3 regions of the Halobacillus sp. AWM4_238 genome follow, and region 1 is predicted to be linked to each of the others. Evidence: predicted binding sites of a transcription regulator. Region 1 holds the regulator's gene; each other region holds the start of a gene.
What was found. Region 1 encodes Rex, which represses fermentation and respiration genes when NADH is low (regulators of the CRP and FNR family bind a similar motif). Its sites were predicted from a motif close to TTGTGAAATATTTCACAA; they were not measured.

Region 2: the regulator Rex is predicted to act here: its motif matches at 1,802-1,819, upstream of ACXACN_RS17840 (helical membrane plugin domain-containing protein).
Region 3: the regulator Rex is predicted to act here: its motif matches at 1,606-1,623, upstream of cydD (thiol reductant ABC exporter subunit CydD).

What each region holds. Positions count from the first base shown of each region.
Region 1 covers NZ_JBSWSY010000002.1:3,448,980-3,453,077, reverse strand. Annotated here, with positions in the region: gene ACXACN_RS17270 (SDR family oxidoreductase) at 1-717, shown strand, start outside; gene ACXACN_RS17265 (GNAT family N-acetyltransferase) at 755-1,309, opposite strand; gene ACXACN_RS17260 (redox-sensing transcriptional repressor Rex) at 1,371-2,030, opposite strand; gene moaC (cyclic pyranopterin monophosphate synthase MoaC) at 2,046-2,528, opposite strand; gene ACXACN_RS17250 (ABC-F family ATP-binding cassette domain-containing protein) at 2,699-4,098, shown strand, end outside.
Region 2 covers NZ_JBSWSY010000002.1:3,575,150-3,579,247, forward strand. Annotated here, with positions in the region: gene ACXACN_RS17830 (TspO/MBR family protein) at 1-497, shown strand, start outside; gene ACXACN_RS17835 (aldo/keto reductase) at 679-1,596, shown strand; gene ACXACN_RS17840 (helical membrane plugin domain-containing protein) at 1,955-2,386, shown strand; gene ACXACN_RS17845 (NAD(P)/FAD-dependent oxidoreductase) at 2,404-3,585, shown strand; gene ACXACN_RS17850 (hypothetical protein) at 3,767-4,098, opposite strand, start outside.
Region 3 covers NZ_JBSWSY010000002.1:3,221,833-3,225,930, reverse strand. Annotated here, with positions in the region: gene cydD (thiol reductant ABC exporter subunit CydD) at 1-1,579, opposite strand, end outside; partial or broken gene ACXACN_RS16115 (hypothetical protein) at 2,231-2,362, opposite strand; gene cudC (choline uptake/conversion transcriptional regulator CudC) at 2,737-3,291, shown strand; gene ACXACN_RS16105 (high affinity choline transporter 1) at 3,447-4,098, shown strand, end outside.

The DNA.
Region 1 (4,098 bases):
GGGGATGTGAATGTAGAAGAAGTACAGAAAACCGTGGATGAAGTAAAAAGCGGCGGTGGAAAAGCAGAAGCCGTGGAGCTTGATGTTGCTGATGTGGATAGTGTCCAGCAGTTCGCCAATTACATCGAGCAACATTTTGGACATGTGGATATCCTGTTTAACAATGCGGGCCTCGATCAGGAAGGCGGAAAGGTCCACGAATATCCGGTGGAGCTGTTTGATCAAATCATTGCTGTCGATTTAAGGGGAACCTTTTTGACGAGCAAATACATCCTCCCGCTCATGCTTGAAAATGGCGGATCTCTCATCAACACTTCATCCATGTCTGGGCAGGCCGCGGATCTTGACCGCTCCGGATACAACGCAGCGAAAGGCGGGATTACAAACTTTACGAGAGCGATGGCGATCGACTATGCGCGTGAAGGCATCCGTGTCAATTCAATTTCCCCAGGTACCATCGAAACACCGCTCGTTCAGGAACTTGCAGGGACGAAGCAGGAAGAAGAAGGCCGGGAATTCCGTGAAGCGAACAAATGGGTCACACCGATGGGAAGACTCGGACGCCCGGAAGAAATGGCGAACGTCGCCCTGTTTCTTGCTTCTGACGAAAGTTCGTATGTGACAGGAGAAGACATTACCGCAGACGGTGGGATCATGGCCTACACGTGGCCGGGGAAGATGCTCATGGACAAGAGCTGGAAAGAGAATACAGAGTAACCCAAAAAAGAAGCTCAGCGTCAGGCTGAGCTTCCTTTTATTCTGCATTCTTATAGTAAATCAAGTTATCCGTCCATTCACCAAACTCATGGATGAACCCTTTGCGGGTGCATTCATACTCCAGGCCGATCCTCTCCGCCATCTTGATGGAAGCCGCATTATCCAAATTGATATGAGCCTCGATCCTGTGGTAATTTAATTGATGAAAAGCAATCCTTAATGCTCCTTCCACCGCTTCTTTTCCGTAGCCCTTCTTCCAATGTTGGTTATGGAGCCCATATCCAATTCTCCCCCACTGGAAGTCATATCTTATTAAGGTCGAAAAATCAATCATCCCCACGTGTGTATGGTCTTCCTTTAGAAAAACACCAAAGACGTAGGCTGTATCCTCCAAAGCTAACTGCTGATGTTTCTCCACCAGCTCATCAAACCATTCTTTCGTACAAACACTCATATCAGGACGACCATCATCATGCCGGTGCTTGGAAGGATACCGCCCCTCATATCCAGCAACCCAACTTTCATAGTCGCCTTTTTCAAGCGGTCTGATCATTAACCTTTCTGTTTCTGAACCAACCGTGAACGTTTCCAAATCTTCTTCCCCCTAAAAAAAGAGTGAGAAACCAAAATGATTTCACACTCTTTTGTCTTTCTTATTGGTCTTCCTCCACTTCCTCTTCGTTCAGTGGATAATGCTTCAGGAAATAGACGAGAGCCTGCAGCTCGATTGCAAGGTCGATATGATGGACCCTTACATTTGACGGCACGCTGATTCTCGCTGGAGTAAAGTTGAGAATCCCGGAGATTCCCGCTTTCACAAGCCTGTCCGCAATGCCTTGAGCGGCAGATGACGGGACCGTGAGAATGGCCACAGAAATGTCCCCGAGCTTTTCTTCTAGATCGTCAATGTGTTCAACACCGACGCCACCGACCTCAGAACCGATTCGCTCCTCGTTCGCATCAAAGGCGATTTCAATTTTCGTATTGTTATTTTTCGTGAAGTTATAGTTCAAAAAGGCCGTCCCAAGATTTCCGACACCGATCAACGCGACACGTGTCGTCTCATCCTGGTCGAGTGTTTTTCTGAAAAAGGAAAGCAAATACTCGACGTTGTAGCCGTACCCTTTTTTTCCGAGCGCTCCGAAATAAGAAAAGTCACGTCGGATTGTCGCTGAATCGACTTTGACCGCATCGCTCAGTTCTTTCGAAGACACACGCAATTTGCCTTGAGTATGAAGGTTGTTCAAAAAGCGATAATAGAGCGGCAGCCGCTTCGCTGTCGCCTGTGGAATCTTCGTTTGTTCGATATCCATTAGCACCGGACTCCTTTACCTGTTTCTCGTGTAGTCGCCGTTCTTCCCGCCTGTTTTCTCTTTCAAATAGGTCGGGCCGATGACCATTCCTTTATCTAACGCTTTGCACATATCGTAAACCGTAAGGGCTGTGGCTGAAGCTGCCGTTAGCGCTTCCATTTCCACCCCCGTACTTCCCTTCGTTTTGACCGAAACCTCGATGTGTAGAACCGGCTGGGCTGATGTTTCCCAATCGAAGGACACATCAATGCCTTTCAATGATAAGGGGTGACACATCGGAATCCAGTCGGACGTTTTTTTCGCTGCCATGATCCCTGCGACCTGGGCGACGGAAAGCACGTCCCCTTTTCCGATTTCGTGGTTGGTGATTTTATGATAAATCTCTTCGTTCACTTGTACGCTTGTTGCTGCTACGGCCGTCCGTACAGAATCCTTTTTTTCTGTGATGTCCACCATACGGGCGCGACCCTGGTCATTAAAATGACTGAATTCCGCCATTTTCTCCTACCCCTTTTAATAACAAAATCGTTACTGTACTGATTGAAACACTACTCTTATTCTACCAAAAAATCAAACGTTAGTCGTTAAAGATTTCACATACTTAAAGAGCATTGTGTTGCTAGGGGACGCGCGTATGAGATACACTGATTTTATTGAGGTGAAACGACATGATTCTCATGCAATTGAACCAATTGACGAAGCGTTTCGGCGCCGAGTTGATTTTATCGAATATCAAATTGGAAGTGCAGATGAACGACCGGATTGCCATCGTCGGTCGAAACGGAGCAGGAAAATCAACCTTGCTCAAAATGATGGCTGGAGAAATGAGCCACGATGAAGGCGACATTTTCAAACCCAAAGAAACAACGATCGGCTACCTGGCTCAGAATACAGGGCTGCAGTCTGAGGAAACCATTTGGAACGAGATGGAGAAGGTGTTCACCCACCTGAAAGACTTGGAGAAAGAACTCCGCAACATGGAAGTCCAAATGGCGGACCCTGACCTGCTCGAGGACCAGAAACGGTACCAGCAGCTGTTAACGGATTACGACCGCAAGCAGGAATACTTCAAGACCGCTGGCGGATATCAGTACGAAGCAGATATCCGCGGCGTCCTGAATGGACTGAACTTCAAAAACTTCAGCTGGGATACACCGATCAACTCCTTGAGTGGTGGTCAGAAAACTCGTTTAGCTTTAGGAAAGCTGCTGCTTACGAGCCCTGATGTCCTTATTCTCGATGAGCCGACCAACCACCTGGACATTGATACGCTAAGCTGGCTTGAAGGGTATTTGCAAGGCTATCAGGGGGCCGTCGTCATCGTATCCCACGACCGCTACTTCCTGGACAAGATCGTCAATACCGTATACGAAATCGCTTTTCAATCATCAAAGAGATACCACGGCAACTACAGCGATTATTTGAAAAAGAAAGAAGCGGATTACGAGCAGGAACTCAAACGTTTTGAAAAGCAGCAGGAAGAAATTAAGCGGATGGAAGATTTCATCCAGAAGAACATCGTTCGCGCGACGACAAGTAAGCGAGCGCAAAGCCGCCGCAAGCAGTTGGAGAAAATGGACAAGCTTGAAAAGCCTAAGGACGACAGCCAATCAGCGAAGTTCAGCTTTCAGACGGCGAAACGAAGCGGCAACGACGTCTTGAAGCTGCGCAACTATGCGTTCCGCTATAATGACAGCAACGACTACCTTTTCGACAACGTGTCACTAGACTTGAATCGTGGCGATTCTGTTGCGCTCGTCGGACCGAATGGGGTCGGAAAGACAACATTATTGAAGACACTCACTGGGGACTTGGAACAGTCGAAAGGCGAAAAGCTGATTGGAACGAACGTACAAATCGGCTATTACGACCAGGAACAGACGAAGCTGAATTCAGCAAAAACCGTCTTGAACGAGCTCTGGGACGAATATCCGATGAAAAACGAAAAAGATATCCGCACCATCCTCGGCAACTTCCTTTTCTCAGGGGAGGATGTCCTGAAGCCTGTTTCTGCGCTCAGCGGGGGCGAGAAAGCAAGGCTGTCTCTAGCGAAACTGATGATGCAGGA
Region 2 (4,098 bases), 130 kb from region 1:
ATCAAGAAACAAGCGGACTGTTCGTCCTAAGCAGCCTTTTGAACAGTCTCTGGATCTTTATGTGGCACTATGAGTTTTTTGGACTTTCCGTTTTGGTGATGATTGGGTTGCTGCTGACATTGATCCGCTTGTATCAGACCTTGCAGAAAAATGAGGCCTCTTTTTTCGACCGGCTTCCGTTCTCTGTTTATCTCGGTTGGATTAGTGTCGCAACGATTGCGAACATCAGTTACTATTTAACTTACATCGGTTGGGATGGTTTCGGAATTTCCGCCACAGTGTGGACGATCCTGTTGATGATCATTGGCACACTTCTTGCGATATTCTTTATGAAAAGCCAGGACGATTTAATTTATCCACTCGTTTTTGTCTGGGCATTTATCGGCATTGGAGTGAAAAATCAAGGCAATGATGTGCCTCTTGTAGTCAATTCAGCTTTTATACTTGCAGGGTTGCTCCTGGTCATCACAATTGTATATGGGTTCAGAAAAAGATAAAAGTCACTTGATCGGATCATCAAGTGACTTTTTTTATTTACGCCGACTCCCCTTGACCAGGTCATCCAGATTCTGGATGACCTGGTCTTCCTTTTTTTGTGTTTGTGTAAGCGTTATTCCTTACGAATGAGAGGGAAAGTGATAGGATAAGGATAGGTTGGGAAAGAAAGGTGGAAGCAAAGTGAAGAAAATTCAATTAGGGAAAAGTGATTTACAAGTAGGAGAAATCTCGCTCGGCTGTATGAGAATGAGCGATTTGAGTACGAAAGATGCGTCTGAGGTAATCACGAACGCAGTGGAGAATGGGGTCGACTTATTTGATCATGCGGATATCTATGGAAAAGGAGAATCCGAATCTGTTTTTGCTGAAGCATTGAAAACGACGAGTGTGTCGCGCGACGACATTAAGCTTCAGTCGAAGTGTGGCATTCGTGATGGTTTCTTCGATTTTTCAAAAGAGCATATCCTGGAATCAGTAGAAGGAAGCTTGAAGCGGTTGAACACCGATTATTTGGACAGTTTCCTGCTGCACCGTCCAGATGCTTTAATGGAGCCTGAAGAAGTGGCCGAAGCTTTCACCACCCTGAAAGAAAGTGGGAAAGTACGTTATTTTGGTGTCAGTAACCAAAATCCGATGCAGATGGAATTGTTGAACAAATATGTAGGAGAAAGCTTGATCGTCAATCAGTTGCAACTCAGCATAGTACATACCCCGATCATAGATGCAGGTTTCAATGTGAACATGCAGAATGATCCGGCTATTGTGAGAGACAGCAATGTATTGGAGTACTGCCGACTGAATGACATCACCATTCAAGCCTGGTCTCCATTCCAGCACGGTATGATTGAAGGTCCGTTTGTTGGCAATTCTGCTTTTCCGGAAGTGAATGCTAAACTGCAAGAATTAGCTGAAAAGTATGAGGTAACGGACTCTGCCATCGCGATCGCCTGGATTCTTCGTCATCCAGCTAATATCCAGCCTGTCGTAGGGTCCATGAACACGAAACGACTGCAGGACATCGCAAAAGCTTCTCATCTCGTCTTGTCGAGAGAAGAATGGTACGAGCTATACCGCGCTGCTGGTAACGATTTACCGTAACATCTGTTGAAGTAGGGGGCTAATCTGGTTCATGGTTAGCCTCTTTTTCGTGACAAAGGGTGAAAAGGAAAAGTCTATCCTGGAATGAGAAAATCACTTTAGCGAATGATAAGAAGAGCGATATATCCGTTTATTTGATTGAAAATGCTGTAAAAAGAACAGGGATTAGAAAAAAATCCTCAGTGTAAGCGTTTATTTTGTAAGAATGTGTTGTGCTTCACAAGATTATATTTTACTCTAGTAACGTTAGCTATAAAATAGCACTCTTACTGTTTTATAACAGGTGGAGCTTTCGTTGCTTGTACTAGTTATTTTACTTATAAAAAATGAGCTCTGGCTCAAAAAAGGAGAAGTGGATATGGCAGATTCATTCACAACAGAAAAAGACGAGCAGACAAACGTAGCTCGTGACGAGCGTGAACTGCTCGACCAACTACTGGAACCTGAAGTACAGGAATCTTTGACTGTTCTTGTGAAAGAGCTTCCGAAGCTGACCGAATTGGTGAAGATTCTTTCCAGCTCTTACGATACCGTCCAATCGCTGGCAACAGATGAAATTCTGAAGCGTGACACGGTTGAATTCATGTCTGAAGTGGCTGAGCCGCTCAAACATTCCGTGAAAGAAGTAGCGCAGAACGCCATCGAAGCGAAAGATCATGCGGAAAGCAGTTCAGAGGTCATCGGACTATTCGGCTTGATGAAGATGTTGAAAGACCCTCAAGCTCAAAAAATGTTCCGTTTCGTCAATGCATACTTGAAAGTATCCGCTGAACGCAATCACAAAGAGTAGGAATTGGAGGAATCAACATGTCAAAAGAAATCGTCATTTTAGGCGGCGGTTATGGCGGGCTTCTTGCCGCATTGTCTGTGCGCCAATATATGGACGCTTCCGAAGCGAACGTCACGATCATTAACAAAACCCCAACACACCAAATCATTACAGAATTGCACCGTTTGGCAGCAGGAAACATTTCTGAACAAGCGGCAGCGCTTCCTCTTGAGAAGCTCTTGAAAGGAAAAGACATCAACCTTAAGGTTGCGACGATCGATTCCTTCTCTGTCAATGATAAGAAGATCTCTCTGGAAGATGGATCTGAAATGTTCTATGATGCTTTGGTTGTGGCATTGGGTAGTGTAACGAACTACTTCGGCATCTCTGGGCTACAAGAGCACAGCATGGTCCTTAAATCTGCAGAAGATGCGAATAAGATCCGCGAACATGTGGAAGCTCGTATTCGTGATTATGCTGCAACGAATAACGAAGCGGATGCCCACATCGTCATCGGTGGCGGTGGCTTGACTGGTGTCGAGCTTGTCGGTGAATTGGCAGACGAAACGCCAGAAATGGCTAAAAAGTACGGTGTAAACCCTGACGAGATCAAGTTGACACTCGTAGAAGCGATGCCTAAAATTTTGCCGATGCTTCCAGATCATTTGATTGAAAGAGCAACGAAGAGCCTTGAAGATCGCGGTGTTGAATTCCTGACAGAACTTCCTGTCACGAATGTTGAAGGAAATGTCATCGAATTGAAAGACGGCCGTAAGCTGACAGCGAATACGTTCGTTTGGACAGGTGGAGTGGCAGGAAACCCACTTGTTGGTGAATCCGGTATTGAAGTGAATCGCGGACGTGCGTCTGTGAACAACTACCTTCAGTCCGTCTCCCACAAAGACGTCTTTGTTGTCGGTGACAGTGCCGTTTACTTCAAGCCAGGTGATGAGCGTCCACAACCACCTACAGCACAAATCGCATGGCAGATGGGTGAGACTGTCGGTTACAACCTATATGCCTACCTTGAAGACAAGAGCTTCGAAGAGTTCGAACCTGTCAACTCAGGGACACTTGCAAGCCTTGGTCGTAAAGACGCGGTCGCTTTCATCGGTGCCAACCAGACACCATTGAAAGGTCTGCCAGCTTCTGTCATGAAAGAAGCGAGTAACGTACGTTATCTTTCCCACATCAAGGGACTATTCGCACTTGCTTACTAAGTCTATAAAAGTGAAACCACTATAAAAAGAGCCTGCTTCCGATCGCCCCGAGCGAAAAGAAGCAGGTTTTTTGTGTTTACAATCTGCTCTTTGTGGCTTATGCAACCATGTCGTTCTGGATCAGGAAAAAAGAGATAAACAAAAAATGACCTGCCTCTTGTATAAAAAGGCAGGTCATTTTTTATTTGATTTGCGTCCGTTTCGACGACGGCTGGCTGTCTTCAAATTTTTTGAAAGAAGCCTCCGGTTTTAGGGCAATCGTTTCTTCTCCTGTATGTTTGCCGAGCGATTTATACTTGAGCTGAAATTCATCTTTCACTTCAGGCTGCTCTTCCATGGAAGGTGACTGTCTCATGCCGGCAATCCAAGTATCAAAATCATACATGCCACGGTCGATAATCAAACCTAAATCTTCGAGTGACTGCGTCAATTCATTCAAGCAATCCAGACCATTTCTTAAGATAATGCCTTTTTCTTTGGCTTTATCAACAGAATGTTCAAGTCGGTAGCTCT
Region 3 (4,098 bases), 230 kb from region 1:
GGGCAACAGTGATGATAGTCGCTGTTTTTGCAAGCTCCTCCATGGAGGCTTGAAGCACACGTTCCGTTTTCAGATCCAGACCTGTCGTCGGTTCATCAAACAGGATGACGGACGGCTTTTTCAAGAATGTACGAGCAAGAGCGAGGCGTTGCTTCTCTCCTCCAGAAAGCCCGCGTCCCGCTTCACCGACTGGGGTGTCGTAGCCTTTTTCCAGAGTGGCAATCAACGGAGCAATTCCCGCTTTTTCCGCGGCTTCCTGGATTTCTTCCTCTGAATGATTCCCGCTTCCTCCAATCGCAATGTTTTCAGCAATCGTTCCCGAAAATAAATACGGATGTTGAGAAATGTAGCTCACTTGTGAAAACCATTCCTTCTCCTCATAGTCAAAAAGAACCTGATCATTGATTTTAATAGATCCGTTTGACGGTTTAGCAAGGCCTGATAAGAGGTGCAGGAGTGTCGATTTACCCGCTCCGCTTTTACCGACGATTGCCACCTGAGTGTAAGGCGCGATGGATGCCGTCAAATCTTTCAATGCGAACCCTTCTTCGTAGTGAAAATTCACTTGTTCAAGCTTGATATCAGGAGAAGATTCTCCCTTTAACACACTACTCCCCCATTCGATGTTTTCCTCGTCTTTCTCAAGTTCTTCTGCCAGTTGGTTGGAAGCCCCTGATGCGCCCCTTCCTGTATGGAAAGCACTACCGAAGTCTTTTAGCGTCAAATAAAACTCAGGAGCAAGAATGAGTATGAAAAATGCAGAGAAGAAGGAGACACTCTCGTAAACAACGAGCCGGATGGCAATCTCTAATGCAATTAACCCAATGCTGAGCATGGAAATGAACTCAAGCATCAATGAAGAGACAAAGGCGACTTTCAACACTTCCATCGTCGCATCACGAAAACCGAGGCTGCTTGATTCAATCTCTTCCTTTTGCTGCTTGGAACGTCCAAAAAGTTTCAACGTCGTCAAGCCTTGAAGCGTGTCTAGAAACTTGCCGGAGAACGTGTTCAACTTCTCCATCTGCTCTTCTGATTTTTTCTTTGTCATGACACCGATAATCGCCATAAATAACGGGATGAACGGGGCTGTGATGATCATGATCAGCCCTGAATAAAGGTGCTGGGTAAAAACAACAACAAGGATCATCAATGGAATAATCATCGTCTGGATCATCTGTGGAATGTAGCTGCTGAAGTACCCGTCAATCTCGTCCACCGAATCCATCAGTAGACTAACCTTCCTCCCCGATTGCCCTTGTAAAGACGCTTGGACAGGATTGCGGGAGTATTTCTCAATGATGGACTGACGGAAATGACGTTTCGCTTTGGAAGCAAGCTTAATACCTGCGCGGCCATTCAGCCATGTGAACAACGTACGTCCAGCAAGCACAAGTAGCAATCCTGCCAGAAGTGGAAGGATAGTCTGAAAACGTTCCTCACCAAGGAAGATCCGGTCGACAATGGCAACAAAAAAGTAGGATTGACCAATGATCGTGGCACCAATCAACACGGACGTGAGGACCAACAGCATGAACACTTTTCGATCTGAGAAAGCAAGTCTGCTGAGGTACTTCATTTATATAAAACTCCTTATAAGCCATTTTGTGAAACAATTCACATTATCTACATTATAATTGATAAAGCAAAACATTGCTAAAAATAAAACCTGATGATTCTATGACAATTCTATATCATCGTCTCCTTAATAAACAGCTGTCATACGTAACCCTAAAGTCACCGGGGACGATACCTTTTCTACATCTTTTCCCTCTATTTATTTATGGACACCTTTTGCTATGTAAAAAGAAGCCCTCGATGTACCTCTTCCACTATTCTAGCGATCTTCAGCCTGCCATTCTCCTAAGGAAAGAGAGTGGTTTTATCTAGTAAAAGTTTCTTGGAATATGGACAAAATAAAAAAACCTACAGGGTTCATATCCCTGTAGGCTTGTGTGATTGATACCACCTGTATCTATATGTTGCGGCCGTATCTTTAACCGTCGTATGCCACAAGTCAGAAGCAAGCTTATTCGGCGTCTTTAATATGTTGGATCAATGAATAGAAACAACTCGGCCGATCTGGCCATTACTCGCAGTTTTACCAGAAGTCGACACAGGGATCTGGGGATTCCCTTATCAGCGATTGGGGATGACCAGAACCTTTCCTTCAGCCCCACTCTTATCCTTGGGATTCTCTAACTAAATAACCATTCAAAAATGGTGCACCCTATAGATAGCAGCCGTTATGCGATACAACGCCTACACAGGTACGCCCATCTACAAATTCTGCTTTTTTGCGGTCGCTTGACCAGTGAGAACCAGCCAGACCATATAAAGTAGGGTTAGCAAACAAAATGGCCTCCTCAACACTTGATTATTTCAATCAATATCCGGTCCCAACAACTATAGAAGGTCGATATGAATGGAATTACGTCCGTCTCCATTATAGGTGGGACCACCCTTAGGGGCATTCGTTATTCTTTCCTTCTGAGATACCGTTAACTTTGTTAATAAAAAATTTAACTTTTTGAATACTCTTTACGTTAACAACCCTCAGCAAGCTTGTCAAAGCGAAAAATTTTTTAAATCGGCTATAACCTATGAGATGATGGGGCTTAAGGCGATTTTATTAAATCATGGATTTTGACAAGCGATATTTATTCGTTAAGATTAAGTCTGTAAAGAAAAAATTTAATAAAGTTAATTGCTTTTACGCCTGTGAGGAGGTTTTTAATGACAAACCATCATGAAGAAAGCTCCAGACAGACCATTGAGCACGCGAAAGGACTTGTGATCGATTCCATTGCGGAAACGATGGATTTGTATGGAGTGACCCGGAGTGCAGGGACTTTATATGGGACCATGTACTTTGAAGATGATATGACGTTGGATGAAATGCGTGAAAAACTCGGAATGAGTAAGCCTAGCATGAGTACAGGAGTGAAGAAGCTCCAAAATTACAATATTGTCAAGCAAACGTTTCGAAAGGGAACACGCCGTCAGACTTTTGTAGCTGAAAAAGACTTCTTCAATTTCTTCTCCAACTTTTTTACGAAAAAGTGGTTGAGGGAAGCTAAAACCAATTTGGACGCGATCAAACTTGCCCAAAAGGAATTGAAGGATCTCCTGGAACATTCTGAAACCGACGAAGGGGTAAAAGAAGAAGCGGAGCAAGTCTATCAGCAACTCGAAGCATCCAAACCTTATTACCATTGGTTACAGAAGCTCGTTGATTCTATTGAGAGCGGAGAAATTTTCGAATTTCTTCCTGTCGACCAAGAAAAATAAAATACCGCCTCTCTGAATAACGGTCATCTGTTATTTAAGGGAGACGTATGGACTTTATAATTTGCAGAATATTCAGATAAAAATAAGTTAAAGGAGTGACGTCATTGCAATCAAATCAACAACCATCTTTTTTCGCTAAAAACAAAGCCGCAATTATGATCGGAACGCTCTTAGGTGTTTTCGTCCTCTACATGGCCTTCACAAATGAAAACATTCAATGGGGCGGTTTTATCGCCATGATTGTTTTTTATGCCCTCGTTTATTACATCGGTGCCGTCTTCGCCACAAATAAATCCGGAACTCTAGCAGACATGATGGTCGCAAACCGCAGCTTACCCCTCGGAGTCGCTATGTTCACAATGGCTGCCACATGGGTCGGCGGAGGTTATGTCAACGGTACGGCTGAATTTACTTACAGCGACGGTCTCGTATGGGCTCAAGCTCCATGGGGTTACGCTTTAAGTCTAATCATTGGGGGTATTTTCTATGCCCGTAAAATGCGCCGCTATGAATTCCTCACCATCATTGATCCACTAGAACAACGTTTCGGTAAAAAAATGGCGGGTGTCCTTTACATTCCTGCTTTACTTGGGGAAATGTTCTGGAGTGCCGCAATTTTAACCGCTCTTGGTACAACATTTGGGACCATCCTGAACATAGATTTCACCACATCCATCATCCTTTCAGGAATCATCGCCATCGCCTATACCGTGGCCGGAGGCATGTGGGCTGTCGCCTATACAGACGTCTTCCAAATGGCCATTCTATTAATCGGTCTCCTTTTAGTTGTTCCATTTACGTTGGGTC